3 regions of the Bacillus sp. P4_E1 genome follow, and region 1 is predicted to be linked to each of the others. Evidence: predicted binding sites of a transcription regulator. Region 1 holds the regulator's gene; each other region holds the start of a gene.
What was found. Region 1 encodes Rex, which represses fermentation and respiration genes when NADH is low (regulators of the CRP and FNR family bind a similar motif). Its sites were predicted from a motif close to TTGTGAAATATTTCACAA; they were not measured.

Region 1 (10,732 bases):
ACGCTGGCACTGCAATCTCGAATTTCTTCCAATCAATTTCTCCTAAAGATGAAACCATCAAGATTCCTACAATAATTAATGCTGGCGCTGTTACAGCTGGTGTCACAACACTTAATAGTGGTGAGAAGAATAGTGCCAGTAAGAAGAACCCTGCTGTTACAACCGCTGTAAATCCAGAACGTCCTCCTGCTGCTACCCCCGCAGACGATTCAATGTAAGACGTTGTTGTTGATGTACCTAAAATCGCACCAATTACAGTTGCAATCGCATCTGCAAATAACGCTTTACCTGCACGTGGTAATTTATTGTTCTTCATTAATCCCGCTTGATTCGCAACCGCTACAAGCGTACCTGCTGTATCAAAGAAATCGATAAAGAAGAACGTTATAATAACAATCGCCATTTCAACAGTGAAAATGTCTCCAAAGTGAGTTAATGCTACCCCGAACGTTGGTTCTAGACTCGGTATTGCTCCCACCACAGCTTTCGGAGTATCAATTAATCCTGTTGCTACTCCTAAAATTGCCGTAAGAATCATGCCGTAGAAAACAGCACCATTTATTTTCTTAATCATGAAGATGATTGTAATAACAACTCCGAAAATTGCTAATAACGTTGTGCCCTTCGTTAAATCCCCCAATCCAACAAGGACAGCATCATTCTTTACGATAATTCCGGCATTTTGGAATCCAAGGAAGGCAATGAATAATCCGATACCCGCCGCTACTGCAAACTTTAACTCTACTGGAATTGCATTAATGATTTTTTCCCGAATACCTGAAGCAGTAAGAATAATAAAGATAATACCTGACATTAATGTTCCAGCAATTGCCGTTTGCCACGGAATTCCCATCGTTAACACCGCTGTATAAGCAAAGAACGCGTTTATTCCCATACCTGGCGCTAAAGCAATCGGATACTTCGCAAATATCCCCATAATTAACGAACCAATCGCCGCTGCTAATGCTGTAGCAACGAATACTGCACCTGGATCCATTCCTGTACCTGCCGGTAATCCTTTAACATTTCCAAGTGACAGCGTAGCAGGATTGACAAATAGTACGTAAGCCATAGATAGAAATGTCGTTAAACCTGCTATGAACTCTGTTTTATAATTTGTGCCGAGTTCATCAAACTGAAAATAGCGTTTCATCTTACGTTTCCCCCGTTATATGATTACTCGCCGTATGTCACCCTAGCCCTCTTTTATTTATAAAAATAAAAAAGGCTTCCATTGCATATACATGGAAGCGTTCTATGAATAAAGACAAGTTTCCCCTCATCTTTATCAAAACGCCTCGTAGTCAAGCCATTTACGGTAGCTAGGTAGAAACTTTCGGGCCATATCCCCGATATTATACGACGGCATAATATTCACTTTTCGTTTGAATTACATACTCATATTAACTCGAGGAGGTGGTTTTGTCAATTTAAAAACGAACATTTTTATAAACTTTTATATTTTCGTTCGTATTAAGGGTAAAAACAAAAAGATCCATCTATACATGAACGATAGATGGATCTTTTTTATTACAATACTATTCCCACTCAATAGTTGCTGGTGGCTTACTCGTTATATCATACACGATACGGTTAACGTGTTTTACTTCGTTTACGATACGTACAGAGATTTTCTCTAATACGTCCCAAGGGATACGTGCCCAGTCAGCTGTCATACCATCGATAGATGTTACTGCACGGATACCTACTGTGTAATCGTAAGTACGCTCGTCACCCATAACACCTACGCTACGCATACCAGGAAGCGCAGTGAAGTATTGCCAAACTTCGCGGTCTAATCCTGCTTTTATAATTTCTTCACGTAAAATTGCATCAGATTCACGAACGATTTCTAATTTCTCTTCTGTAATTTCACCTAATACACGAATACCAAGTCCTGGACCTGGGAACGGTTGACGCCATACGATTTCATCAGGAATTCCTAGTTCTGATCCTAATACACGTACTTCGTCTTTAAATAAAGTATTTAAAGGCTCAATTAATTTGAACTGCATGTCTTCTGGAAGTCCACCAACGTTATGGTGAGATTTAATTGTTTGTGCAGTTGCTGTACCACTTTCAACGATGTCCGTGTAAAGTGTACCTTGCGCTAGGAAGTCCATTCCTTGTAATTTAGAAGCTTCATCATCAAATACGTAAATGAATTCATTACCGATGATTTTACGTTTTTGCTCTGGATCTTCTACACCTTTTAACTTGTTCATGAAGCGCTCTTGTGCATCCACTTTAATAACGTTCATATGGAAGCCTTCGCTAAATGTTTTCATAACACCTTCTGCTTCATCTTTACGAAGTAAACCGTGGTCCACGAAAATACATGTTAATTGGTCACCAATCGCTTTATGAATTAATACTGCTACAACAGAAGAGTCTACACCGCCACTAAGTGCGCATAATACTTTTTTGTCTCCAACAGTTTCACGGATCTTCTCTAATTCTACTTCGATAAAGTTCTCCATGTTCCATCCTTCAGAACAACCACATACGCCGAATACGAAGTTTTTAATTAAATCGTTTCCGTGCTCAGAGTGACGTACTTCTGGGTGGAATTGTACACCGTATAAGTTTTCCCCTTCATTGCTCATACCAGCAATTGGACAAGACTCACTTGTTGCATCTACTACGAATCCTTCAGGTAAACCAGTTACTAAGTCACCATGGCTCATCCATACAACTTGCTCTTCTGGAAGGTTCGCATATAATTTTGATTCGTTCTCTACTTTAAGAACAGCTTTTCCATACTCACGGTGGTTTGCACGTTCTACTTTACCACCGAAGTGTTGTGTCATAAGCTGCATACCGTAACAAATACCGAAGATCGGTAATCCTAGTTCAAAGATTTTTTCATCACAATGTAATGCGCCTTCACCGTATACACTATTTGGTCCACCAGAGAAGATAATCCCTTTTGGATTCATTGCTTTAATTTCTTCTGCAGTAATTGTATGTGGATGAAGTTCACTGTATACACCGAACTCACGAATTCGACGTGCTATTAACTGATTGTACTGACTCCCAAAATCTAAAACGATAATTGTATCATGCTGCTTCTTCAAAATAATCACCCCAACGTTAGTTCTCGTATATAAATATTTTCACCAATTTGGCGAAAAGCATTACTAATATAATAAAAAAAGCCAGTCCTCCGCCTCTAGTCTCATGACAAAGAAAAGGCAGGGGTCTGGCTTTATAAAGAAAGATAGTCTTCCGCTCTTTATAAATATAAGACGCACTGCCTTCATAGTCAGGTTGTTTACGGTAACCCGGTAGAGACTCTCAAACCATATCATCGAGGATATATGAAGGATTGTTTTATATTATCTTCCTAGATTCTAACAATGAAGTATCGATATGGTCAAGAGAGAAAGCGACAAAATTCTACAGAAATTATTTTCCTGCGCTCAAAAACATAAAAAAACATCCACTTCTATATAGAAGTGGATGTTTTTCGGGAGAACGGAATTACATCATTCCGCCCATACCACCCATGCCCATGCCGCCCATGTCAGGCATTGCTGGTGCATTTGGTTCTGGCTTGTCAGCAACTACAGCTTCAGTTGTTAAGAACATAGCTGCAACAGATGCTGCGTTTTGAAGTGCAGAACGAGTTACTTTAGCTGGATCTACGATACCAGACTCAAGCATGTTAACCCATTCGCCAGTAGCTGCGTTGAAACCAACGCCTACTTTTTCGCCTTTTAGACGCTCTACAACTACAGATCCTTCTAGACCAGCGTTGATTGCGATTTGACGAACTGGCTCTTCTAGTGCACGAAGTACGATGTTGATACCTGTTGCTTCGTCGCCTTCAGCTACGATAGAAGCTACTTTTGTGTATACGTTCATAAGTGAAGTACCACCACCTGCAACGATACCTTCTTCTACTGCTGCACGAGTTGAGTTAAGTGCATCTTCAATGCGAAGTTTGCGCTCTTTTAACTCAGTTTCAGTTGCTGCACCTACTTTAATTACTGCTACACCGCCCGCAAGTTTAGCAAGACGCTCTTGTAATTTTTCACGATCGAATTCAGAAGTAGTTTCTTCTAATTGCGCGCGGATTTGACCGATGCGAGCTTCGATTTGTTGTGAATTTCCAATACCTTCAACTACAGTTGTGTTTTCTTTCGTTACAACAATTTTACCAGCACGTCCTAAAGATTCAACTGTAGCAGATTTTAAGTCACGTCCTAATTCTTCAGTGATTACTTCGCCACCAGTTAAGATTGCGATATCTTCTAGCATTGCTTTACGACGGTCACCAAATCCAGGAGCTTTAACAGCAACTACATTGAATGTACCACGAAGTTTGTTCACTACTAATGTAGCTAACGCTTCGCCTTCTACATCTTCAGCAATGATAAGAAGTGGTTTACCTTGTTGTACCACTTGCTCTAATACTGGTAAGATTTCTTGGATGTTAGAAATCTTTTTGTCAGTAATTAAAATGTATGGGTTATCAAGAACTGCTTCCATTTTGTCAGAATCAGTAATCATGTAAGGAGATGCATATCCACGATCAAATTGCATACCTTCTACTACGTCTAATTCTGTTGTGAATCCTTTAGATTCTTCTAAAGTAATAACGCCGTCGTTACCAACGCGCTCCATTGCTTCAGCGATTAATTGACCTACTTCTTCGTCAGCCGAAGAAATAGCAGCTACTTGTGCGATAGAAGATTTACCTTCGATTGGTTTAGAAATCGCTTTTAATTCTTCAATTGCAGCAGTAACAGCTTTTTCGATACCTTTACGAAGCCCCATTGGGTTTGCACCAGCTGTTACGTTTTTAAGACCTTCACGAATCATAGCTTGCGCTAATACAGTTGCAGTTGTCGTTCCGTCACCAGCTACATCGTTTGTTTTGCTAGCAACTTCTGCTACTAATTTCGCACCCATGTTTTCGAATGCATCTTCTAATTCGATTTCTTTTGCGATTGTTACACCGTCATTTGTAATAAGTGGTGAACCGAATTTTTTCTCAAGTACAACGTTACGACCTTTTGGTCCAAGCGTTACTTTTACTGCGTTTGCAAGAGTGTCGACACCGCGAAGCATCGAACGACGTGCTTCTTCACTAAATTTAATATCTTTTGCCATAATAATTGACCCCCTTGGATTTTTAAAATGTATATAATTAACCGATAATTGCTAAAATGTCACTTTCACGTAAAATCAAGTAGTCTGTACCTTCGTATTTCACTTCAGTACCTGCATATTTTGAGAAGATGATAAGATCACCTGCTGCTACCTCTAAAGCAACACGCTCACCATTTTCAAGCACTCGGCCTGTACCTACTGCAATAACTTTACCCTCTTGTGGTTTTTCTTTTGCAGTTTCTGGTAATACAATACCACTTGCTGTTTTTTCTTCTGCTTGAACAAGTTCAATTACAACGCGATCACCTAATGGCTTTAGCATGAACAATAACCTCCTCATTTTGTTATGTAAATTTTATTTATTAGCACTCAAGTCACACGAGTGCTAACACACTTCTAATAATAAATAATCTCAATTTCTTTTGCAAGTAAAAAAATCATAATTTTTTCGCAAATTACTTTATGCACTTTCCTATATATCATTACTTCTTCTACTGCCTTTACTATATGAATCGTTGTTCCCACTTCTTGTATGTTACAATATGAAAGACACCCTAAGTTGTTTTCGCTAAACGTACAACTTTTTCCTGTCTCCTATTTTATTTTCAAATACTTATTTACAAAAAAAATATAATTCAAATGAAAGTTTATATCGTAGGTAGCATATTTACATGTTATCCTACCTTATCTCATACACTAGAGTTAGAAAGGATGGTTAAACCATTTGAAGAAACAATATTGGTGGATTATCGTTACATACATTTTAATGCAGTTATCTGGAATTGTTGGCTTACCACTACTCCTAAAAACAGGGCTCTATGATAATAGAGGATTTACCATGGAGGAAAAAGGTCAAATCATAACGGGACATTGGGCAATCATTAGCTTCTTTGTTGCATTATGTATCGTGCTTTGGTTACTTAGAATAGATATTCGTGACAGGCATTTAGATAAAATGCGTGTTACGATCCCAGCTACAGTTGGTTGGATTATAATCGGTATTCTCTTAGCTTTCTCTTCCCAAATAATTGCCGGTATGATCGAAATGCGTCTACTAGGAATTAAACAAGGTTCGGAAAATACAATGAAGCTGATGGAAATTGCAAGAACGACACCTTGGTTCCTCATTGTTGTATCTATAATCGGACCTATCTTAGAGGAAATCGTATTTAGAAAAATTTTATTTGGCACACTTTATAAGAGATTTAATTTCTTTGTTGCTGCTATCATTAGTTCACTTGTATTCGCGGCGATTCATTTTGATTTTACTCACTTATTGGTATACACTTCTATGGGGCTCGTATTCGCCTTTTTATATGTACAAACGAAACGCATTATCGTTCCTATAGCAGCCCATGTGGCAATGAATACATTAGTCGCTATTGGACAAATTTTTATGAGCAATGAGCAAATTCAAGAAATGATTAAAGAAGCTGAAAAAATGCAAGGCTTTATCGGAGGATTTTTAGTATGAGAAACTCACCATTGTTCATGGCTGCATTGTACTTTCTTCTTGGATGTATCTTTACACGCTTCGCCATTACGAACGTAACAGATACAATCTGGAATATGTGGACAATACTATTTGCAGTTATGGCAACAATTGATTTTAATTTGGCACTTCGCCTTATCTTAGTTAAATTCACAAAGAAAAAACAATAATAAAACGCAGAGGTCATCTCCTCTGCGTTTTATTGTGGATAATTCTTCAAAAAGTAAACAAGAGTTTGTAACTCTACAGCTAAATCGATGTGATGAATCCTTATATTCTCTGACACATTTAAGCGTGCTGGTGTGAAATTTAAAATACCATGCACGTTCGTTTCTGCCAATCTATCTGCCACAGATTGCGCTACTGTAGCGGGTACCGTTAATATTGCCACTTGTATATCAGTTGATAAACGTTCTTCTAGTTCATCCAAATGATATACAGGAATGCCTCCGATTTCTGTCCCAACTTTCTCTTCACTAACATCAAACGCCATTTCAATTTTTGTATTATTGTTTTTCGTGAAATTATAATGTAAGAAAGCGGTCCCTAAATTACCTACTCCAATAAGTGCCACGCGTGTTATATCATCTTGGTCGAGTGTTTCACGGAAAAATGATAATAAATAATTTACGTTATATCCATATCCTTTTTTCCCTAACGCTCCAAAATATGAAAAATCTCTTCGAATAGTTGCGGAATCAACCTTTACCGCTTCACTCAATTCGGCTGATGAAACACGTTGCTTACCAGAAAGAGATAAGTTTTGGATAAATCGATAGTATAGAGGCAATCGTTTGGCAGTGGCCTGTGGAATTTTTTGCTGATCCATATAACCTCTCCTCTCTTCCTATCTTTATTCTTATACTTGAATCAAATACAGAAGTTTAGTACTCATGAATTTCCTTGTATAATAAAGAGAAGAAGTATTCTCTCTTTATTTTAAACTATACACTATTTTTAGTATGATTGAGAAATATAAACATGGCAAAGTTAAGAAATTATTTGAGGTGAAAACATTGATATTATTACAAGTGAATGGGCTTTCGAAATTATACGGTGCAGAAACGATTCTTGCAAACATAAAATTGGAAGTACAAACAAAAGATCGTATCGCATTAGTCGGACGAAATGGAGCTGGAAAATCTACATTATTAAAAATAATAGCTGGCGAGTTATCTCATGATGGTGGTGAAATTATAAAACCGAAAGATGTCTCAATGGGGTATTTAGCTCAAAATACCGGATTAGAAACGTCTTTAACAATTTGGGATGAAATGTTAACCGTCTTTACACACTTGCAGCAGATGGAGACAAAACTTCGAAGGCTAGAGCAAGAGATGGGAAAAGAAGAAAACTTTTCAAATGCGGCTATATATGAGAAATTATTAGCTGATTATGACCAATTACAATTAGATTATAAAGATCAAGGCGGCTATCAGTACGAAGCGGATATACGCTCAATTTTAAGCGGTCTTGGCTTCCCAGTTGAAACGCATCAGACGAAAATTTCCACATTAAGTGGTGGACAAAAGACTCGATTAGCTCTTGGGAAATTATTATTAACTAGACCAGACTTACTTATTTTAGACGAACCTACAAACCATTTGGACATTGAGACACTAACATGGCTTGAACAATATTTACAAGGCTATCCTGGCGCGATTTTAATCGTTTCCCATGACCGTTATTTCTTAGATAAACTCGTTACACAAGTATACGAAATTTCTAATAAGGAAAGCCGACGATTTGTTGGTAACTACAGTAAATATTTAGACTCAAAATCAGCTCTATACGAGCAAGAAATGAAGCGTTATGAAAAACAACAAGATGAAATTTCTAAACTGGAAGACTTTGTACAAAAAAATATAGCTCGTGCATCTACGACAAAACGCGCTCAAAGTCGCCGTAAACAATTAGACAGAATGGAAGTATTAACTAGACCATTAGGCGATTCTAAATCAGCTTCCTTCCACTTCGATATTGAAAAACAAAGTGGAAATGATGTTTTACAAGTGAAAGATGCAACTATTGGCTATTATCAGGAACCGATTATTGAACATGTAAATATGCGCTTAACTCGCGGTGACAGTGTTGCCTTAGTTGGGCCAAACGGAATTGGAAAATCTACATTATTAAAATCCATTGTGAATAAGTTACAGCTATTACATGGAAACGTTGCTTTCGGCTCAAGTGTATCTGTTGGTTATTATGATCAAGAACAAGCCAACTTAACATCTTCGAAGCGAGTTTTAAATGAATTATGGGATGAATATCCCCTGCAACCTGAAAAAGAAATTCGCACTATACTAGGCAACTTTTTATTCACAGGGGATGATGTACTCAAACCAGTATCTTCTCTTAGTGGTGGACAAAAGGCTCGACTAGCTCTTGCAAAACTTATGATGCAAAAATCCAATTTATTAATTCTCGATGAGCCAACAAACCATCTTGATTTAAATAGTAAAGAGATTTTGGAGAATGCTTTAATTGATTACCCAGGTACTCTTCTATTCGTCTCTCATGACCGCTATTTTATTAATCGCGTAACGACAACCGTTGTTGAGTTATCAACAGAAGGTGCACAAGAATATTTAGGTGATTACGATTATTACGTTGAAAAGAAAAATGAAATGATTGAACGTGCGGAACTAGAGCAAGAAGATGAAGTACCTGTTCAAAAAGTGGTAGCACAAGAAAAATTAAATTATCTCGAAGAAAAAGAACGTAAACAGCTAGAGCGTCAACGTACTCGAAAAATTGAAGAACTGGAACAAAATATCGTAGGCTTAGAAGAAGAAATTGCTACGTTAGAAGATCAGCTTTGCTTACCAGAAATATATGCAGATTATGAAAAGGCTAGTGAAATTACAACTAAAAAGCAAACACTGCAAGAACAGCTTGAAGCTTGTATGGCAGAATGGGAAGAACTGCATATATAAGAGAATTTAAAAGAGGAGGATGTCTCATAAGTCGGGCTTTTTGACGAGATGACCTCCTTTTTATTTTCTTTTTTGGAATCAATACCATAGTAAATAAAATTATATAACCGATTCGACAAGGATTGACAATAGTAGCACCTTATATAATAAGTGGAGGATGTTTCAAAATTTTTTTTGGCATCTCCTTGTTTTTTATTTCCCAAAAAAGAATTTCTTCAAAGGTCAGACTTCCTCTATGTTATCCACAAGGTTATGCACATATCCACCTTTACAATATAAACTTCCAAATAACTTTTCCACATTATCCACAACTACATAAAAAGTTATACACATTTTATGTACACAAAAAAACCCATATTATCAACAGATAATACGGGTTTTATCCACAGGCTGTGGTTAATTTTGTGTATAACTATGCTTCAATATCTAATCCTGGATTTGCATTTAAAGCTAATGTAGCGCGTTTTCCTTGTTCGTATGCAATTGTACCTGCAGCTGCAATCATCGCTGCATTATCTGTGCATAAAGATAGAGGAGGAATAATTAGCTCTATATTTTCTTTTTGTGCAAATTCTGCTGCTAAACGTGCACGAAGCCCTTTATTAGCAGCTACTCCACCAGCAAGAAGCACTTGTTTTACATTATAAGCATCTGCTGCACGAGACGCTTTCGTTACAAGTACATCTATTACACTTTCTTGGAAACTTGCTGCTAAATCTTCTGGTGCAATTTCTATACCGCGCTGTTTTGCGTTATGCACAGTGTTGATAACTGCTGATTTCAATCCACTAAAGCTGAAATCATACGAATCAGGTTCTAGCCACGCACGAGGCAAATCAATTGTTGGTTTTCCTTCATGCGCAAGGCGATCAATATGAGGACCACCTGGATAAGGCATTGATAATGTACGAGCTACTTTATCGTAAGCTTCTCCTGCCGCATCATCTCGCGTTTCACCAATCACTTCAAATGAACCATGTTCTTTCATATAAACAAGCTCCGTATGTCCACCGGATACAACAAGCGATAGTAACGGGAATTGTACTTCTTTTACTAAACGATTCGCATAAATATGACCAGCAATATGATGAACACCAACTAGAGGGATATCATGAGCAAAAGCCACAGCTTTCGCTGCATTTACACCTATTAAAAGTGCTCCGACTAAACCTGGGCCTTCTGT
Region 2 (10,732 bases), on a different contig from region 1:
GATTTAATGTTACAATAGCAAGTATGAAAAACTGCATGGAGGTTTGAAGAATGGCAGGAGGATCTAGATTCCAACAGAAACAACAAAAACGTCGTCAAAACGGTGTTTTAAATATTGCAATCGCTATTGTATTAGTAGCAGTAGCTATTGTAGCATATCAATTGTTTGTTCCTGACACAAAAGAGCAAGCGTCTTCTAATGATAAAAAGGTAGCTCAGCAAACAACAAAAGAGAATAAAGCTGAGAAAGCTAAAGGTAAAGAAGAGCCGAAGAAGAATGAGCAAGATAAGACAGAGGCTAAGAAGAAGGAAGAAGAAGAGAAGCAAAAGGCTGAGGAAGAAAAGAAAAAAGCTGAAGAAGAAGCGAAAGCTAACGAGAAAGCACCAGCTGAAAAAACACAGTCACAGGCAACAGATGCTTATACGAAATCTTCTTGGAAGCCAGTAGGTACAGAGCAAGGTGCAACACCTGCGATGACGTTTAAAAAAGGTACAGCAGATTGGAATGAGATGAATCAAGCGATTTCAGCTGCAATTGACGTTCCAGTAAATCAATTAGTTATCCATAGAATTGGAAATAACGGTAAGAATAAAGCTTACGGTAACGTACAAGATAAACAATCAGGTAAAAAATATTATGTAAATATTGATTGGGTAGACAATGAGGGCTGGAAACCAGTACTCGTTCAAACTCTAAACTAAAAAAAGAGAGGCTCTTAAGAGCCTCTCTTTTTTTAGTTAGCGTAATTTCTTTAATTTAAAATGAACAACCGCACTATAATAAGGTCTTTTGCTTTCAGGATCCATAATCATTTGGTGAGAAATATGATGAACTTCGAGCATAAGTGCTTTATTATTATCAATTTGTTCGTTAATTTTTTTTTCTAGAGAAACTAAGTTTGCAGCCTCGAAAAATTCTACTTTATCTTCTAACATTTCAAAGGTAAATGACACGAAGATGCCCCCTCTCCTATGATAATCACCTATAGTGTAACAAAGAAAAGAAGGAAATACTACGTACATTTCAATTGACATTTTTAGAAAGAGAGAATATCATACTGATAAAACCGATAAGAAAAAGGGGAATTTTTATGGGAACAGAATTTAATGGTTTATTTGATGAATGGGCTCATACGTACGACTCATTTGTACAAGGCGAAGATATACAATATAAAGAAGTTTTCGCCCATTATGAGGACATTTTAGAGGATGTAGTTAACAAGTCATTTGGCAACGTATTAGAATTCGGTGTTGGTACTGGCAATTTAACAAATAAATTATTACTTGCTGGTCGCACAGTTTACGGTATAGAACCGTCACGCGAAATGCGTACTATTGCAAAAGAGAAATTACCAAAAGAGTTTTCAATTACAGAGGGTGATTTTCTTTCATTTGAAGTCCCAAATTCAATCGATACTATTGTGAGCACTTACGCATTTCATCATTTAATAGATGAAGAAAAAGACGTAGCAATTGCGAAGTATAGTCAATTGCTAAACAAAGGTGGTAAAATAGTGTTTGCTGATACGATATTTGCAGATCAAGATGCATATGATAAAACTGTCGAAGTAGCAAAACAAAGAGGTTTTCATCAGTTAGCAAACGATTTGCAAACAGAATACTATACACGTATTCCGATCATGCAATCTATTTTTGAAAACAATGGCTTCCACGTAACGTTTACGAGATTAAATCATTTCGTTTGGGTAATGGAGGCAACTAAGCAATAGAAAGAGGGATTAGATTGAGAATTGCTGTAATTGGAGCAATGGAAGAAGAAGTACGTATTTTACGTGACAAACTAGAACGAGCAGAAACAGAAACTGTTGCAGGTTGTGAATTTACGAAAGGGCTATTGGCAGGACATGAAGTAATCTTGCTAAAGTCTGGTATTGGTAAAGTAAATGCAGCGATGTCAACGACAATTTTATTAGAAAAATATAAGCCTGAAAAAGTAATTAATACTGGTTCAGCTGGTGGATTCCATCACTCTCTAAATGTTGGTGATGTAGTTATTTCAACAGAAGTTCGTCACCATGACGTAGATGTAACAGCATTTAACTACGAATATGGTCAAGTGCCAGGAATGCCACCTGGATTTAAAGCTGATGAGGCATTAGTTGCATTAGCTGAGAAATGTATGCAGGCAGAAGAAAATATTCAAGTTGTAAAAGGTATGATTGCAACAGGTGATTCATTTATGAGTGATCCGAACCGCGTTGCAGCAATTCGTGATAAATTTGAGGACCTTTATGCAGTAGAAATGGAAGCAGCAGCTGTTGCGCAAGTATGCCACCAATATGAAGTTCCGTTTGTTATTATTCGTGCACTTTCTGATATTGCGGGTAAAGAATCAAATGTTTCATTTGATCAATTTTTAGATCAAGCAGCTCTTCATTCTACAAACTTTATCGTAAAAGTACTAGAAGAGTTAAAGTAATGTAACAAAAAGGCAACTGTCTCATATAAAGAAAATACATACAGTTGCCTTTTCTTTATTGGCAAATAAGGGGGAGAACACGATGAATGTATATCGTGGAGTTCATGAGTTGATTGGTCATACACCAATCGTGGAAATTACTCGTTTTTCACTTCCGAAAGGAGTCCGTTTATTTGCAAAGCTTGAATTTTACAACCCAGGCGGAAGCGTTAAGGATCGTTTAGGAAGAGAATTAATCGAAGATGCACTAGAAAAAGGGCTTGTTGCAGAGGGCGGAACAATTATTGAACCGACGGCTGGAAATACCGGCATTGGACTGGCACTTGCAGCGTTAGAACATGATTTACGCGTTATTGTTTGTGTACCAGAGAAATTTAGTATTGAAAAACAAGAAATAATGAAAGCACTAGGTGCAACGGTCGTGCATACACCGACTGAGCAAGGAATGACCGGCGCAATTGCAAAGGCAAAAGAATTAGTAAATGAAATACCGAATTCATACTCTCCAAGTCAGTTTGCGAATGAAGCAAACCCTCGTGCTTATTTCAAAACATTAGGTCCTGAACTTTGGGATGCGCTGAATGGAGAGATTAATATATTTGTTGCAGGGGCAGGAACTGGCGGTACGTTTATGGGAACTGCGTCTTATTTAAAAGAAAAAAATATTGATATTAAAACGGTTATTGTAGAACCAGAAGGATCTATTTTAAATGGCGGTAAAGCTGGTTCACATGAAACAGAAGGGATTGGTCTTGAATTCATTCCACCATTTTTAAAAACATCTTATTTTGATGAAATTCATACGATTTCTGATCGAAATGCATTTTTACGTGTAAAAGAATTGGCGCAAAAGGAAGGCCTTCTCGTTGGAAGCTCTTCAGGAGCGGCATTTCATGCAAGCTTACTTGAGGCAGAAAACGCAGCACCAGGTACAAATATTGTAACGATTTTTCCGGATAGCAGTGAGCGCTATTTAAGTAAAGACATATACAAAGGATGGGAATAAAAAATGAGAGCAAAGACAAAGTTAATTCATGGTATTCGCATAGGAGAACCTTCAACTGGATCTGTAAACGTGCCGATATATCAAACGAGTACGTACAAACAAGAAGCAGTTGGTAAGCATCAAGGATATGAATATTCACGAACAGGTAATCCAACTCGTTCAGCTTTAGAAGAAATGATTGCAGTGTTAGAAAATGGTCATGCTGGATTTGCATTTGGTTCAGGGATGGCAGCTATTACAGCAACTATTATGCTATTCTCAAAAGGAGATCACGTCATTTTAACAGATGATGTTTATGGCGGTACGTATCGCGTTATTACAAAAGTACTAAACCGTTTCGGCATTGAGCATACATTTGTAGATACAACAAACCTAGAGGAAGTTGTAGAAGCAATTCGCCCAAATACGAAAGCGATTTATGTGGAAACACCAACGAATCCATTACTGAAAATTACTGATATTAAGAAAATATCCGCTCTTGCTAAAGAGAACGATGTATTAACAATTATTGATAACACATTCATGACGCCATATTGGCAGTCGCCAATTTCTTTAGGAGCAGACATTGTACTTCATAGTGCAACGAAATATTTAGGTGGGCATAGTGATGTAGTTGCAGGCCTAGTAGCTGTAAATAGCCCGCAACTAGCAGAAGACCTTCATTTCGTACAAAACTCAACAGGAGGTATTCTTGGACCACAAGACAGCTTCTTACTACTTCGTGGTTTAAAAACATTAGGAATTCGTATGGAGGAGCATGAAATAAATTCACGCGCAATTGCTGAGTTTTTAAATAACCATCCGAAAGTAAATAAAGTATATTATCCAGGTCTTGAATCACATCAAAATCATGAATTAGCAAAAGAACAGGCGAACGGATTTGGTGCAATCATCTCATTCGATGTAGATAGTGAAGAAACATTAAATAGAGTACTTGAGAAGTTACAGTACTTTACACTTGCTGAAAGCTTAGGAGCAGTAGAAAGTTTAATTTCCATTCCATCACAAATGACACATGCATCAATCCCAGCAGATCGCCGTAAAGAATTAGGAATTACAGATACATTAATTCGAATCTCTGTTGGTATTGAAGATGGAGAAGATTTAATTGAAGATTTGGCACAAGCACTAGCATAGTAAAAATGCACTGCTAATATAGAGCAGTGCATTTTTATTATATCAATTTGTGAAATGTTTCACAAATTAGACATACACAAATGAAATGATTTCATGTATATTGAATTCATGAAATGTTATTCACGAACAAACTTGTGAAATATTTCACAATCGATGGGATTCATGTAGGAAGGTAACTCTATTTTTTTACGCTAATCGGGACTTTTTATGACCTATAGGGACTTATGAAGTCCAAGATAGCAGAATAGGAGGAAATTTACATGGTAGTCAAAGAGAAAGTTGTAAATGAAATGCAAGAGGTAAAAGAGATGATTGATACGTTAGTAGATAACGGTCAAAAAGCTTTACAAGCATTAGAAAGTTTTACACAAGAGCAAATTGACAACATTGTTCATGAAATGGCGCTTGCGGGTGTCGATCAACATATGCCGCTTGCGAAGTTGGCTGTTGAAGAAACGGGCCGTGGCGTATATGAAGATAAATGCATTAAAAATATTTTTGCCACTGAATATATTTGGCATAGTATAAAGAAAGATAAAACGGTAGGAATTATTCATGAAGATCCTCATGAAGAAATAATAGAAATCGCAGAACCTGTCGGTGTAGTAGCTGGGGTAACGCCAGTAACAAACCCAACATCGACAACAATGTTTAAAGCATTAATCGCGATAAAAACGAGAAATCCAATTATTTTCGCATTTCATCCTTCTGCACAAAACTGTTCCGTTGCAGCGGCAAAAACAGTATATGATGCAGCAGTGAAAGCTGGTGCACCAAAGCATTGTATTCAATGGATTGAAAGACCTTCTGTGGAAGCAACGAAACAATTAATGAACCATGATGGTGTCGCACTCGTTCTAGCAACTGGAGGGGCTGGTATGGTGAAATCGGCTTATTCTACTGGTAAACCCGCGCTAGGTGTAGGGCCAGGTAATGTACCATGTTATATAGAGAAATCGGCACATGTAAAACGTGCTGTTAATGATTTGATTTTATCGAAAACATTTGATAACGGTATGATTTGTGCGTCAGAACAAGCCATCATTGTAGATAAGGAAATCTATAATGATGTTAAAGCAGAAATGATTGCAAGTAATTGTTATTTTGTAACAGAGGAAGAGAGAAAGAAATTAGAAAAGCTTGTTATTAATGAAAATACATGTGCAGTAAATAGTGATATTGTTGGGAAATCAGCACAGTATATTGCTGAATTAGTGGGAATTACTGTACCTGAACATACAAAAATGCTTGTAGCTGAAATTAAAGGCATCGGAGCAGCGTATCCACTATCTCGTGAGAAACTGAGCCCAGTGTTAGCTTGTGTAAAAGCAAATTCATTAGAAGAAGGATTTACATATTGCGAAGAAATGTTAGAGCTTGGTGGCCTAGGGCATTCAGCGGTTATCCATTCTACAAATAAAGAAGTACAAAAACAATTTGGGTTACGTATGAAAGCCTGCCGTCTCATTGTAAATGCACCTTCATCACAAGGTGGAATTGGTGATATATATAATGGATTTATTCCATCACTTACGCTTGGTTGTGGCTCCTACGGGAAAAACTCAGTTTCCCAAAACGTAACGGCGACTCATTTATTAAATATAAAAAGGTTGGCAAATAGAAAAAAGAATATGCAGTGGTTCAAATTACCACCCAAAATTTATTTTGAAAAACATGCGACAGCATATTTAGCAAACATGCCTAACATTTCCCGCGCATTTATTGTAACGGATCCAGGGATGGTTGAGCACGGTTATGTAGATACAGTTACGCACTATTTACGTAAGCATGCAAATGATGTGAAAGTTGAAGTTTTCTTTGAAGTTGAGCCAGATCCATCAGATGAAACTGTATTTAAAGGTGCGGACATGATGAAAAGCTTTAAACCAGATGTAATTATCGCGCTTGGTGGCGGTTCAGCTATGGATGCAGCAAAAGGGATGTGGTTATTCTATGAGCACCCAGAAACGACATTCTATGGAATAAAACAGAAGTTTTTGGATATAAGAAAACGTACATGTAAGTATCCGAACTTGGGAAATAAAGCACAATTTGTTGCCATTCCAACAACATCAGGGACGGGATCAGAAGTGACGCCATTTGCGGTTATTACAGATAAGAAAAATAATATTAAATACCCGCTTGCGGATTATGAATTAACACCAGATGTAGCGATTGTTGATCCGCAATTTGTAATGACAGTACCACCTCATGTGACGGCAGATACTGGTATGGACGTATTAACACATGCAATTGAAGCGTATGTGTCTGTTCTGGCAAATGACTATACGGATGGTTTAGCATTAAAAGCAATTGATCTCGTATTTAAATATTTACCGAGAGCATATAAAAATGGAAATGATGAAGAAGCACGAGAAAAAATGCATAATGCTTCCGCAATCGCAGGGATGGCATTTGCAAATGCTTTCCTAGGTATTAATCATAGTTTAGCACATAAAATTGGACCGGAATTCCATATTCCGCATGGACGTGCGAATGCAATTCTTATGCCGCACGTAGTTCGCTATAATGCTATTAAGCCAAGAAAACACGCATTGTTCCCAAAATATGAGCACTTTGTGGCTGATGAACGCTATGCACATATTGCGAGAATGCTCGGGCTTCCAGCAAGCTCAACAGCGGAAGGTGTGGAATCACTCGTCCAAGCAATTATTGAGCTTGGAAAAAGCTTAAATATAAATATGAGTATTGCAGGACAAGGAGTTGCTAAAGACCAATTTGAAGGGGTTGTTGGATTATTAGCAGAAAGAGCTTTTGAAGATCAATGTACAACAGCTAATCCAAAATTACCGCTCATTTCAGAGCTGAAAGAAATCTATATGGAAGCATATAAAGGCGTATAATAGATAAAAAAGAGCCGCGAGTAAGCGGCTCTTTTTTACTTTGGAAAACATCTCCCAGATTGGTTCTATTTACTTGTCTTTAAGCTTGATAGAATGTGATAAAGTGAGGATGGGAGTGATAAGCAGATGAAAGAATTACAAGAAAAAATAGCAGATTATACCCGGTTTGCACAAGTACTTTTAGCTATAAGTACATTTTTAATGATCGGTTTATTAATTCCAAGTGGAATAAAAAGTATGGTACAGTCTTTTGTTATGATGGGGAGTATTATTGTATTTTTAGTTCTTGCTTTTTTCTTCTTTAAGCGTGTTAGAACGATGCGTGATCAATTAGAGGAGAGCGAATATGAAGAAAATTGTTAAATAGGGCGCTACGAAAAGAAGAAATCTTTTTGTAGCGTTTTTTCATTTTTGTAGAAAATGTATGCGTTTCATATTGACAATGATAATCCTTATCAATTAAAGTAGAATAGTAGTTAATGATTATTATTATCAATTAGAGGTGAAAGAATGAACAAATCTATTACGCTGTTCACAGCGATCTTATCTATTTTTTTCTTATTAATAGGTTGCAGTGCAAAAGAAAACGAAAAAGCATCCGCAACAAAAACAGACAAAGGAACAGACAAAATCGAAATTACCGATCTCTCAGACAGAAAGATAACATTCAATAAAGTTCCTGAAAGTTTTGCTACGTTGAGTATGGGAGACATGGATATTATTCATGCTTTAGGTGGAAAAATAGTAGGTCGTCCTGATACAAAATTAACTCTCCCAGAGGAATTAAAGAAAGCACAAGTAATCGGGAATGCACATCAACCGAATTTTGAGCAAATTGCTAGTTTAAAACCGGATGTACTTGTTGCTAACAATGGATTCCAAAAGAACATTCCAACGGTCGAAGGACAAGGAACAAAAGTAATCATTTCTTCAGCCAACTCTGTAAAAGATATTCAAAAGGGTATTGAAATGTATGGAACAGTAATGAAGAAAGAAGATAAAGCAAAAGAGCTTAACCAAAAAATTAATGATCAAATGAAGAAATATGAGAAAAAGAGTGATGTTAAAGCGTTGCTAGTTTATGGAGCACCAGGCACTTATTTAGCAGCATTACCAACATCTCTATCAGGGGATATTTTAGAAAAAACAGGCGGGAAAAATATCGCAGCTAGTTTTCCAGAAATGAAAGAGTATCCGCAATATGCACAGCTAAGTGTAGAACGTATTATTGAAGCAAATCCAGATGTGATTTATTTAATTACACATGGAGATCCCAATAGTGTGAAAAAAGCATTTGAAGGCGAAATGATGAAAAATGAAGCATGGAAAAATTTAGATGCAGTAAAACAAAATCGTGTAGTTATTTTACCACCAGATTTATTTGGATCAAATCCTGGGACGAAAGTTACAGAAGCGATGGACTTTATGTATAAAAGTATACAAGATGTAAGGAAATGATAAGTATGGAGAGTAGTGAAATAGTAAGAGAAAAGGAACATCCTTTTGCGAGAAAAAGGTGGATAATAACAGTTACTTTAGTCGTATTAACTGTTCTAGGTCTTTTTTATGGCCTTTTTGCAGGGAGCTTATCTTTTTCTTTACGAGACATTATAGAAGGTATACAAGATGAAGGTTCGACAGTTCATCGAATTGTATGGGATCTTCGTATACCGAGAGTGCTCGTTGGTTTTATAGTAGGAACGTGTTTAGCTGCATCAGGAGCATTATTGCAAGGGGTTATGAGAAATCCTCTTGCAGATCCTGGAATTATCGGAGTTTCATCAGGAGCAGGTCTTGTAGCAATTATAATCATGATTTTATTTCCTCAACATATGGCATTCTTACCACTAGGAGCGTTTTTAGGAGCTTTTATTACAGCAATGGTCATTTACGCACTATCATGGCAAAAGGGGGCGCCACCTTCACGAATTGTATTAGTAGGTGTTTCAATAAACGCCTTAATTGGTGCAGCGACTTCAGCGCTAATGTTATTACATAGCGACAAAGTACAATCAGTTTTACCGTGGTTAGCTGGTGGTATTGGTGGTGTTAGTTGGGCACATTTAAATATGATTATTTACTATGCGATATTCGCTATTATATTAGCTTTCTTCGGTATTAAACATATTCGAGTATTAATGCTTGGGGATGAAATGGCAAAATTATTAGGATATAACGTGGAAAGAAGTCGGTTTTATTTAATAGTAGTAAGTACAATGTTAGCTGGAATAGCAGTTAGTGTTTCTGGTCTTATTGGATTTGTCGGTCTTGTTGTACCGCATATGTTACGTTTATTAGTTGGAAATGACTATAAATATTTACTGCCATTATCATGCCTTGGCGGTGGGATATTACTTGTTTTTGCGGATGCGATAGCTCGAAGTTGGTTCGATCCAATCGAATTGCCTGTTGGTATTTTATTGTCCTTCTTAGGTGGTCCGTTCTTCTTATATTTAATCCATAGAGGAGGAAAACAACGTGATTTCCGTTAACAAAGTGTTTTACGCACATTCTGAAAGATTTCAAATGCAAAATATGAATGTACATATTAAAGCTGGAGAAATCGTTAGTTTAATCGGTCCGAATGGATCGGGGAAATCTACTTTGCTTCGTTTAATAGCACGGCTACTTAAACAAAGCGAAGGAGACATCATTTTAGATGGGGAAAATATTTATACGATGAAGAGTGCAGATGTAGCGAAGCAATTAGCGATGTTACCACAAATGCACGATCATCAATTAGATTTAACAGTGAAAGAACTAATAGAGTTCGGAAGAGGTCCTCATAAATCATGGAGTAGTCGCTTAAATAAAGAAGATGAAGAAATTGTTGATTGGGCATTGTCTGTTACAAAGCTTGAAGGGTATGAATATCGTCTTTTACAATCCTTATCAGGAGGAGAAAGGCAACGTGCTTGGATTGCAATGACGCTTGCACAACGCACAAATGTCTTACTATTAGATGAACCAACAACCTTTTTAGATATCGTCCATCAGTTAGAAGTAATGGAACTTGTTAAACGATTAAACGAAGAGTTTGGTATGACGATTGTAATGGTTTTACATGATATTAATCAAGCGGCTCAATATAGCGATCGTTTACTCGTATTAAAACAAGGGAAGATTCAGTATGATGGCGTACCAGAAGAAGTACTATGTCATCAAATGTTTCAGCGTGTATTTGGAATTGAAGTTGATATATTCCAAGGGAGTGACAAGCCATTTTTTACACCGAAACGAATTTGTGAAAAGGGAGAAGAGAGATGCAAACAGACGAGCGTATTAC
Region 3 (10,732 bases), on a different contig from region 1:
CGCTAGATAACCACCTTTACACTGATTTCGCCATCGCTCTACTGAATATCAAGTTCACTGCAATCACGATGACTGCACCGATAAGGGTTGCAAATACACGGTCGAACAGAATGATAAACTGGAACGGCTTGCCGGCTTCCATGATCAAAATAATGAGCGGGATCATGGTTGCAGAGTATACAAGATAATTTCGAACCTTTAGAAGAGGTCGAACACCTGCGAATAGCCCGATACTTATAACTAACCCCAAAATTGGTAGACTAGTTGCGAGAAGCAAGCTCGCAACAATCACGCCGATTACTGTACCAAGCACTCGTTGTGTTGTTTTGATTGGAAAGAGTTCTATTTTCCGCTGAGTAAGGATCGCTACGGTAATTGCAATCCAATAGAAGTGGTGCTCGGGCCAAAGTATTCGCAATCCCTCAGCTATACCTAGACATAATGCGAGCCTGATTTGGAATTGCCAATTGGATAGGTGTGCAAGAGAGTTCCACCATAGAATGATTTTTTTCGATGTTGGCCCTTTCACAGCTCCATCCAGCGATGATTTAAAACAACGGTGTACCCAGATGCCTAGCACCAAGCTGATACTGACGGTCCAAATCGCCCCCGCTAAGATTGAAAAAATTAGTTCCATCCGGTACTCCGTCTGGTCGACCATATTGAGGATGATAATCAGGAATACGACAAAGCGTGTTGTTGCCACCGCCAAGGCACGACTATATCCGCCAATTAACGCAGCAAGGCTTACCAGCAGGATCAAGACTCCAAATGTTAGATAGCCATGTCCGAAAGAGAGAACAGCAGCAATCGCGGCGAGCACTACTGATATCAGCGCTGATGCCAACCTTTTCCCGTGATTTATAAAACTCGAACCGACTTTCACGCTACTGACTGCCAAACTGCCGACCGATGCAGCAAAACCAAGAGCGGGATAGCCTAGAACTGTGGCGAACAGAACGGGTCCGGCCATACCTATGCCGGCGGAAATGAGTTCTACTATTTCTACCTTGGCCTCCTTAGACCAAGAAAACACTTGGGCCCTATATGTCTTTACATTCATCTATAGCACCTCTTCCGACCCAAAGAGTAGGGTACAGTTTAATAATAGGCTCTTTCTTTAATCCATGGACATGTGGTGATACCTATGTCCATCAGGCTAATATTTTGAAGTATCCCCAAAATGAAAATTTTATCTTTCCAGAGTTATTTATAATAATTCAGCTCATTTTTTTCGATATGGGGAAATACCAATTTCTTAAGTTGATGGCAATGTATGGTGACCCCTTATAAAAACCTCTAAAAGTATTGCTGCGGATTTACAAAAGTTAAATGATAAGAATTATGTGAAGGCTAACTTCTTCGCTCCAGTCAAATTTTGAGGTGGGAGTCTTACTGCCCACAAATAGCGGGATAAATAATATAGATAGAAGAAGCTATCCTTGTCGAAACGTCGATATAACCAAAGTTGTGTTCGATATAATTTCACTTACCAAGAAAACTTTAAGAAAAAACCTTTCACAATCTAAAGAAAACGCCTCCATTGAGATGGATTTCACCCGCATTCTAACAACTTTACACTCTATGTGAAAAAGTTCACAAATAGGTCATAATTTGTGAAGGAATTCACAATAATCCGTGCTACAATATGTATGTAAAGAAGTTAAACAACATTAAATTAGTATTTTAATTAATTACTTAAACAATAATAAAAAATAGATGTAAACAATTGAAAGGGGAAATTAACATGAAAAAAGGTATCAATCGCGTAGTATTAGTAGGAACAGGAGCTGTAGGTTGTAGTTACGCTTACTCAATGATCAACCAAGGTGTAGCTGAAGAATTCGTACTAGTAGATGTTAATGAAGCAAAAGCAGAAGGAGAAGCAATGGACTTAAGCCATGCGGTACCATTCTCTCCAGCACCAACAAAAGTTTGGAGCGGTAGCTATGCAGATTGTAAAGATGCAGATTTAGTAGTTATCACTGCTGGATTACCACAAAAGCCAGGCGAAACTCGTTTAGACTTAGTTGAGAAAAATACAAAGATCTTTAAACAAATCGTTCGCGGTATTATGGATAGCGGATTCGATGGAATCTTCTTAATCGCAACTAACCCAGTTGATATTTTAACTTACGTAACTTGGAAAGAATCTGGTTTACCGAAAGAGCGCGTAATCGGTTCTGGTACTACTTTAGACTCTGCTCGTTTCCGTTACATGTTAGGTGACTACTTAGATGTAGATCCACGTAACGTTCATGCTTACATCGTTGGTGAGCACGGTGACACTGAACTTCCAGTATGGAGCCACGCTACTGTAGGTGTACAAAAACTAGAAACAATCTTAGCGAACAACGAACAGTATAACCAAGAAGATTTAGATAAAATCTTTGAAAATGTACGCGATGCAGCTTACCACATTATTGAGCGTAAAGGCGCAACTTACTACGGAATCGGTATGTCACTACTTCGTGTAACTAAAGCGATCTTAAGCAACGAGAACAGCGTATTAACTGTATCTGCATACCTTGAAGGTCAATATGGTGAGAAAGATGCTTACGTAGGTGTTCCAGCTGTTATTAACCGCGAAGGTGTACGTGAAATCGTAGAACTTGAATTAAACGAAGAAGAAAAAGTGAAGTTCGCTCATTCTGTAAAAGTATTAAAAGAAACAATGGCACCAGTACTATAATAACCGCTAATAATTCAGAGGCGGGAAAGTGCTTCCTACCTCTGAATTTATATAAATTAATATAAATTCCTTTCCGGTTTCCCTTGTATATCCCCAATATACCCCTTTTGCTGGATAAGGGTCATTTATAGAAAAAAGCACTCTATTTTCGAATAGAGTGCTTTTATATGTTATTTTTTCGGTGTTAGACGTCTTGAAATGAATTACCCGATGTTTCGGAGTCGCTGAAATAGGCGAATACACTGCCAGATGTAAGTGATAAGCCTAGTGATGCAGTGACAACTGCCATTCCTACTTTTTGTTTCAATGACATAAGAAAGCCCCCTAGTTTGATTTTTATCCCGCTATTTGTGGGCAGTAAAATTCCCACCTCAAAATTCGGCTGGAGCAAAGAAGTTAGGTGGGAGTAGGGCTGCCCGCAACCCACCACTGATTAAAGTTTCACTTTACAGCAAACATTCGCAACGAGCATGAAATAAGTAAACATAGTAATTCAGTATGAATTGTAGTTGCGAAGTATGCTGTTCGTTATTGAGAACAAGTGTATGCTTATGAATTTTACATTTCAATAAATTTTGTGACAAAAAATGTTGAGAAACATTTTTTTATGAAAGATTATTTTGTTTGTATTTTACGTGGAAAGAGCGTGAAATACAGAGAGAAACCAATAAAATAAATATTGAGCAACAATGAAAGGCGAGAAATAGTAAGGGAAATGAAGCGCTTGCAATGAATATTCGTCAAAATTCGATAATTTACACGGAAAATGTGAATATTTTAAGTGAAATTTAAGAAAAAAACGAATATTTTTTAAAAAATAACAAGGATATTTCAGTTTTTCGCAGAAATGATAAAGAGTAAAAAATTTCTGTCATCTTAGTGAGGTGAACATATTGGATGTAATAAATTGTGAAGAAGTGAAACGAGATGAGTTTCATACAGAAAAGTACTATGACAGTTATAACATCTTTGGGGCACATATTGTGACGGAAGATGGGATGCGAGGTGTACGATTCACAGTATGGGCTCCTCATGCGAAAGCAATGAGTGTTGTTGGGGATTTTAATGAATGGGATTATGAGCAACATAAGATGCTACAAGTGACAGAAGAGGGGATTTGGTCCTTGTTTGCACCGCATATTGAAGAGAATGATATATATAAGTATGCGATTGAAACGATGGACGGTGACGTTATTTTAAAAGCGGATCCTTATGCAGTATATGCAGAAGTAAGACCAAATACGGCATCTGTAGTTTTTGATATAGAGGGATATGAATGGAATGATAAAAACTGGATTCGTAAGAGAAAGAAAAAATCGATTTATAAAGAAGCGATGACAGTTTATGAATTACATTTCGGTTCTTGGAAAAAGAAAGAGGATGGCGCTCTGTATTCTTACAGAGAAATGGCCGAGGAGCTCATTCCGTATGTGGTGGAACATCAATTTACACATATTGAAATTATGCCGCTTGTTGAGCATCCATATGATCGTTCTTGGGGATATCAAGGAACAGGATATTATGCAGCGACAAGTAGATTCGGCACGCCACATGATTTGATGTATTTTGTCGATGAATGTCATAAATATGGAATCGGTGTCATTTTAGATTGGGTGCCGGGGCATTTTTGTAAAGATGCTCACGGTTTATATTTGTTTGATGGGACACCGACTTATGAATATAAAGATAGAGACGTACAAGAAAACCTGGTATGGGGAACTGTTAATTTTGATTTAGGGAAGAGAGAAGTACGCAATTTCTTAATTTCAAATGCGTTATTTTGGATGAGGCATTTCCATATTGATGGTTTCAGGGTAGATGCAGTTGCGAATATGCTGTACTGGAATAAAGAAGGAAAAGAGCAAAGCAATGAACATGCTGTTTCTTTCTTACGAGAGTTAAATGAAGCCGTGTTTGCAGAAGATGAAGAGTTTCTTATGACAGCGGAAGATTCAACAGCTTGGCCACTTGTAACAGCTCCAACATACGAGGGTGGACTTGGATTCAATTATAAATGGAATATGGGTTGGATGAATGATGTGCTGAAATATATGGAATGTGCGCCAGAGTACCGGAAATACATTCATGAGAAAATGACATTCTCTTTAATATATGCTCACTCTGAAAACTTCATATTGCCGCTTTCTCATGATGAAGTCGTTCATGGGAAAAAGTCGTTATTAAATAAAATGCCGGGAGATTACTGGGATAAGTTTGCTCAGCTTCGTTTATTATATGGATATTTCTTTACTCATCCAGGTAAGAAATTACTCTTTATGGGTGGAGAATTCGGGCAATTTGATGAGTGGAAAGACCTTGAAGATTTAGATTGGAATTTACATGATTTTGAAATGCATCGTAATATGCATGATTACTTTAAAGAGCTCATAGCATTGTATAAGCGCTCAAAACCACTTTGGCAGTTAGATCACTCGCCTGAAGGATTTCAGTGGATTGATGCTAATAATAATGAGCAAAGTATTTTCTCGTTTATCCGCCAAGGGGATAAGCAGGAAGATGCGTTAGTTGTCGTATGTAATTTTACGAAAGCTACATATGAAAACTATAAAGTAGGTGTACCAGATTTCGAGTACTATAACGAAATTTTAAACAGTGACTCGGCGCAATATGGCGGATCGGGGCAAGTTAATAAGAAACGTCTCAAGACGATTCTAGAGCCATATCATAATCAAGCAGCACATGTAGAAATTACAATTCCACCATTTGGCGTATCCATATTACGACCAGTGAAGACGAGAAAGGGGAGCAAAAAACAAGATGGCTCAAAAACAAAAGTGCGTAGCAATGTTACTAGCAGGGGGAAAAGGTAGTCGTTTAAGTGCATTAACAAAAAATTTAGCCAAGCCAGCTGTTCCATTTGGTGGTAAATATCGCATTATTGATTTTACGTTAAGTAACTGTGCAAACTCCGGTATTGAAACGGTGGGGATTTTAACACAATATCAACCGTTAGAACTTCATAATTATATTGGAATCGGAAATGCTTGGGATCTTGATCGTGTAAACGGTGGAGTCACTGTGTTACCTCCTTATGCGGAGTCTTCAGGTGTGAAGTGGTATACAGGTACGGCAAGTGCTATTTATCAAAACTTAAACTATTTAAGTCAGTATGAACCAGAATATGTCCTTATTTTATCAGGCGATCATATTTATAAAATGGATTACAGCAAAATGCTAGATTACCATATTGAGAAAGAAGCGGACGTTTCGATTTCTGTTATTGAAGTGCCGTGGGATGAAGCAAGTCGCTTTGGCATCATGAATACAAATGAAGAGATGGAAGTTGTTGAATTTGAGGAGAAACCGCAATTTCCAAGAAGTAATCTTGCATCAATGGGAATTTATATTTTTAACTGGGCTATTTTAAAAGAATATTTAGAGATGGATGCAAGAAACCCTGAATCTAGTAATGACTTCGGAAAAGATGTACTTCCGCTCTTGTTAGATGAAGGGAAGAAGTTGATGGCGTATCCATTTGAAGGATATTGGAAAGATGTTGGAACGGTGAAAAGCTTATGGGAAGCGAATATGGATTTACTTCGCGATGAAACATCGTTGAACTTGAACGATCGTAATTGGCGCATTTATTCTGTAAATCCAAACGAGCCGCCTCAATATATTGCAGAAAAGGCAAAAGTAGAAGAGTCACTTATTAATGAAGGGTGCGTCATTGAAGGGGACGTGAAGCATTCTGTTTTATTCCAAGGAGTGACGGTGGAAGAAGGTAGTATGGTAATCGATTCTGTCGTTATGCCGGGGGCAAAGATTGGTAAAAACGTTGTGATTGAAAGAGCGATCGTTGGATCGGAAATGGTTATTGAAGATGGGACAATAATTCGTCCAGAAAAAAATGTTGATGATGTAGTACTAATTGCTGAAGGAAAATAGAAAAGGGGGATGAAATGAATGGGAGAAAAAATGTTAGGAATTATTAATGCAACGGGAAGTTTTCCTTCCTTAAAGAAAGTAACAGGGCATCGTTCATTAGCGGCGTTACCGTTTGGAGGCCGTTATCGCCTCATTGATTTCATGCTTTCAAATATGGTGAATTCTAATATTCATAGCGTGGCGGTTTTTACAAGTCATAAAAATCGTTCTTTAATGGATCATGTCGGTTCAGGAAAACAGTGGGATTTAGATAGAAAGCGTGATGGACTGTTTTTATTCCCACCGAACTGCCAATGTGATCATGACGAATTTGGATCTTTTGCACATTTTAGAAGACATATTGATTATTTTCTAAGAAGCAGAGAAGAATATGTTGTTATTACGAATAGCCATCTTGTAACAGCGTTAAACTTTCAAGCGGTGTTAGAGCGACATATACATACGTCTGCAGATATTACTGAAGTTTGTCATGAAGGGGTTTCGCTTCAAACATATGTGTTAAAGAAACAATTATTGCTAGACTTATTTGAGACATATAAAGATGTGGAGCAATACAGTTTATTTGATGTAGTGAGAGAAAAGAGCGGGAAATCACTGCATATTACTACGTACGAACATACAGGATATGTAGCTATTATTGATTCTATTGAAAGTTACTATAAACATAGCCTAGAAATTTTGCAGCCTTCTATTTGGAAGCAATTATTTAAGAAAGAAGCACCAATCTTTACGAAAGTAAAAGATGAGCCACCAACTCGTTATGTGAAGGGTGCAGTAGTGAAAAATACGATGATTGCAAACGGCAGTATTATTGAGGGTGAAGTAGAAAATAGTGTTGTCTCCCGTTCTGTTAAAATTGGAAAAGGTTCAATTGTTCGTAATAGTATTATTATGCAAAAGAGCCAAATTGGAGATAATTGCATAATAGACGGTGTTATTATTGATAAAGACGTGAAAATTGGTGACGGCGTAGTGTTAAAAGGAAATGCCGATGAGCCATATGTTGTAGAAAAAGGTAGTGTACAAAATAGTACAATCAACAGTTATTCGTAAATAGCAGGTGCATAATTAGTGGGGGATTTAGAAAACCCCCACTAATTAAGGTTTTACTCTATATGAAAACTTGAAGGGAGGAAGCTGTAAGAAGAGCGATTTATGATGTATACGCTTTTCGTGCAGTGGAACAACAGGTGAATATTTTATTTGCAGTATCAGAATGTGTACCGTTTATTAAATCCGGAGGTCTAGCTGATGTAGCAGGAGCGCTTCCAAAAGAATTAAAAAAATTAGGAGTGAATGTTCGCATTATACTTCCAAACTACAGTCTTATCCCGAAAGAGTTAAGAGAAGGATGTACGCTTCATAAAGTAATTAGCGTTCCCCTTGGATGGAGAAATCAATATTGCGGGATTTTAAAAGGTGAGCAGGACGGGATTACGTATTACTTAATAGACAATGAATATTATTTTAAGAGAGATTCTCTATATGGCCATTATGATGATGGGGAGCGTTTTTCTTATTTTTCAAAAGCAGTTTTAGAGTGTATTCCGCATCTTGATTTCGAAGTAGATGTTCTTCATAGCCATGATTGGCATACAGCTATGGTTAATTTCTTACTTCGTGAAAAGTATCAAGATAACCCGTTATATGAGCATATTAAAACGGTATATACGATTCATAACTTGCAGTTCCAAGGTGTATTTCCTCCTGAAGTGATGTACGACTTACTGGAGCTTGGTCATGAATATTTTCATAGTGAACAGCTTGAGTTTTATGGAAACGTGAACTTTATGAAAGGCGGTATTATCGCATCTGACCAAATTACAGCGGTTAGCCCGACATATAAAGAAGAGATTCAATATGAGTTTTTCGGTGAGAAGTTAGATGGATTGCTACGAAAATATAATGATAAGCTTAGTGGCATTGTAAATGGAATTGATACGAGCGTATATAATCCAGAAACAGATCCATATATTACGGCTCAGTATAGTGCAGAATCGCTAGATGAAAAGAATGAAAATAAACGCGCATTGCAGCGTTATTTTGGTTTACCAGAAAAAGAAGATACACCAATTATTTCGATGGTAACGAGATTAACGAAGCAAAAAGGTCTTGATTTAGTACGTACTGTATTCCGCGAAATAATGGAGGAAGATGTGCAATGTATTATTTTAGGATCAGGTGACTCTGAATATGAACAATTCTTTGAATGGATGGCATACGAGTATCCAGAAAAGGTAAAAGTATATATTGGGTTTAATGAAGCGTTAGCGCACCAAGTGTACGCGGGAAGCGATTTGTTTTTAATGCCATCGCTGTTTGAACCGTGTGGACTTGGACAACTTATTGCGCTAGCATATGGCACGATTCCAATTGTAAGAGAAACAGGCGGATTAAATGATACTGTACATTCTTACGATGAGGACACTGGAATTGGGAATGGCTTTAGCTTTACGAATTTTAATGCGCATGACATGTTACATACGATTCTTCGTGCAATTGAGTTTTATCAAGATAAACCGGTATGGGATAAGCTTGTAAAGCAAGCGATGACTGAAGATTATAGCTGGGGGAAATCTGCTCTTGCATACAAGAAATTGTATAAAAGTCTCATGGAATAACATTGAGGTGGTGAAAAAATGTTTACTCATGTTGAAAGCTTCAAATCCGCTTTTCTAGAAAAATTAGAAACGATGTATGGGAAAAGTTTCAAAGATTCTACAACTCGTGATCAGTATAATACGCTCGGTCATATGGTACGTGAGTATATGAATAGTCAATGGATTGCAACGAATGAAAGTTATCGTTCTGGAGATCAAAAACAAATGTATTATTTATCCATTGAATTTTTACTTGGGCGTTTACTAGGCAGTAATATATTAAATTTAGGCATTCGAGATGTATGTGAAAAAGGACTTTTTGAACTTGGAATTTCTTTGCACGAGTTAGAAGAAATTGAAGCAGATGCTGGCCTTGGTAACGGTGGACTTGGACGTTTAGCAGCCTGTTTTCTCGATTCACTCGCTTCTTTAAACTTACCAGGACATGGCTGTGGTATTCGTTATAAGCATGGTCTGTTTGATCAAAAAATTGTTGATGGCTATCAAGTAGAATTTCCAGAACAGTGGCTTCTTCATGAAAACGTTTGGGAAGTAAGAAGGTATGACCAAGCGGTAGAAGTAAGTTATTTTGGAAACGTTGAACCACTAGAAATTGATGGACGTTTAGAGTTCAGGCATACAAATGCAGAAGTTATTATGGCAGTACCATATGACGTTCCAGTTGTAGGGTATGAAACGAGTACTGTAAATACGCTTCGGCTTTGGAATGCGGAGCCAGTTCCTTTCCCGCAAAATTGTAAAGATATTTTGAAATATAAGCGTGAAACAGAGGCCGTATCGGAGTTTTTATATCCGGATGATACGCATGATGAGGGGAAAATACTTCGTTTAAAACAACAGTATTTCCTCGTATCAGCAAGTTTGCAAAATATCGTTCGTATGCATAGGGAGAGACACGGTAGTCTTCGTCAGTTACATGAAAAAATCGCGATTCATATAAACGATACACATCCGGTTCTAGCAATTCCAGAACTTATGCGTATTTTATTAGACGAAGAAAAATTGACATGGGAAGAAGCTTGGCACATAACAACGCAGACGATTTCCTATACGAATCATACGACGTTATCAGAAGCGCTTGAGAAATGGCCAATTCGCATTTTTAAACCGTTATTACCGAGAATTTATATGATTATTGAAGAAATTAATGAACGTTTCTGTCATGAGCTTTGGGACCGTTATTCGTACGATTGGAAGCGTATTGAGGACATGGCCATTATTGCGCATGACCTTGTGAAAATGGCTCATTTAGCGATTGTTGGTAGCCATAGCGTTAACGGTGTGGCGAAAATTCATACAGAAATTTTAAAGCAGCGTGAAATGCGATTGTTCTATGAATTTTATCCAGATAAGTTTAATAATAAAACGAATGGAATTGCTCATAGACGTTGGTTAATGAAGGCGAATCCGCAGCTGACAAACCTGATTTCAGAGGCGATTGGAACAGAGTGGAAGAAAGAACCGATTAAGCTTCAAGCGCTGCAAACAGTTCAACACGATGCGAGTTTCC

Region 2: adhE (bifunctional acetaldehyde-CoA/alcohol dehydrogenase) is a predicted target of Rex. The motif match lies at 4,715-4,732, and genes of this name have one in related genera.
Region 3: AC1DS7_RS17170 (L-lactate dehydrogenase) is a predicted target of Rex. The motif match lies at 1,585-1,602, and genes of this name have one in related genera.

Annotation. Positions count from the first base shown of each region.
Region 1 covers NZ_JBFUIV010000040.1:2,615-13,346, reverse strand. Annotated here, with positions in the region: gene AC1DS7_RS28060 (NCS2 family permease) at 1-1,153, opposite strand, end outside; purine riboswitch at 1,282-1,383, opposite strand; gene guaA (glutamine-hydrolyzing GMP synthase) at 1,539-3,077, opposite strand; purine riboswitch at 3,243-3,344, opposite strand; gene groL (chaperonin GroEL) at 3,484-5,118, opposite strand; gene groES (co-chaperone GroES) at 5,156-5,440, opposite strand; gene AC1DS7_RS28040 (CPBP family intramembrane glutamic endopeptidase) at 5,843-6,592, shown strand; gene AC1DS7_RS28035 (YdiK family protein) at 6,589-6,780, shown strand; gene AC1DS7_RS28030 (redox-sensing transcriptional repressor Rex) at 6,810-7,439, opposite strand; gene AC1DS7_RS28025 (ABC-F family ATP-binding cassette domain-containing protein) at 7,627-9,549, shown strand; gene tsaD (tRNA (adenosine(37)-N6)-threonylcarbamoyltransferase complex transferase subunit TsaD) at 9,962-10,732, opposite strand, start outside.
Region 2 covers NZ_JBFUIV010000006.1:136,927-147,658, forward strand. Annotated here, with positions in the region: gene AC1DS7_RS10750 (YrrS family protein) at 51-701, shown strand; gene AC1DS7_RS10755 (YrzA family protein) at 738-953, opposite strand; gene AC1DS7_RS10760 (class I SAM-dependent DNA methyltransferase) at 1,091-1,729, shown strand; gene mtnN (5'-methylthioadenosine/S-adenosylhomocysteine nucleosidase) at 1,744-2,439, shown strand; gene AC1DS7_RS10770 (O-acetylserine dependent cystathionine beta-synthase) at 2,522-3,445, shown strand; gene AC1DS7_RS10775 (bifunctional cystathionine gamma-lyase/homocysteine desulfhydrase) at 3,449-4,582, shown strand; gene adhE (bifunctional acetaldehyde-CoA/alcohol dehydrogenase) at 4,843-7,446, shown strand; gene AC1DS7_RS10785 (YrhC family protein) at 7,573-7,809, shown strand; gene AC1DS7_RS10790 (ABC transporter substrate-binding protein) at 7,957-8,904, shown strand; gene AC1DS7_RS10795 (FecCD family ABC transporter permease) at 8,910-9,938, shown strand; gene AC1DS7_RS10800 (ABC transporter ATP-binding protein) at 9,925-10,732, shown strand, end outside; gene AC1DS7_RS10805 (ankyrin repeat domain-containing protein) at 10,710-10,732, shown strand, end outside.
Region 3 covers NZ_JBFUIV010000011.1:174,347-185,078, reverse strand. Annotated here, with positions in the region: gene AC1DS7_RS17175 (FUSC family protein) at 17-1,063, opposite strand; gene AC1DS7_RS17170 (L-lactate dehydrogenase) at 1,748-2,692, shown strand; partial or broken gene AC1DS7_RS17165 (TasA family protein) at 2,886-3,005, opposite strand; gene glgB (1,4-alpha-glucan branching protein GlgB) at 3,586-5,523, shown strand; gene glgC (glucose-1-phosphate adenylyltransferase) at 5,471-6,601, shown strand; gene glgD (glucose-1-phosphate adenylyltransferase subunit GlgD) at 6,620-7,654, shown strand; gene glgA (glycogen synthase GlgA) at 7,792-9,222, shown strand; gene glgP (glycogen phosphorylase) at 9,241-10,732, shown strand, end outside.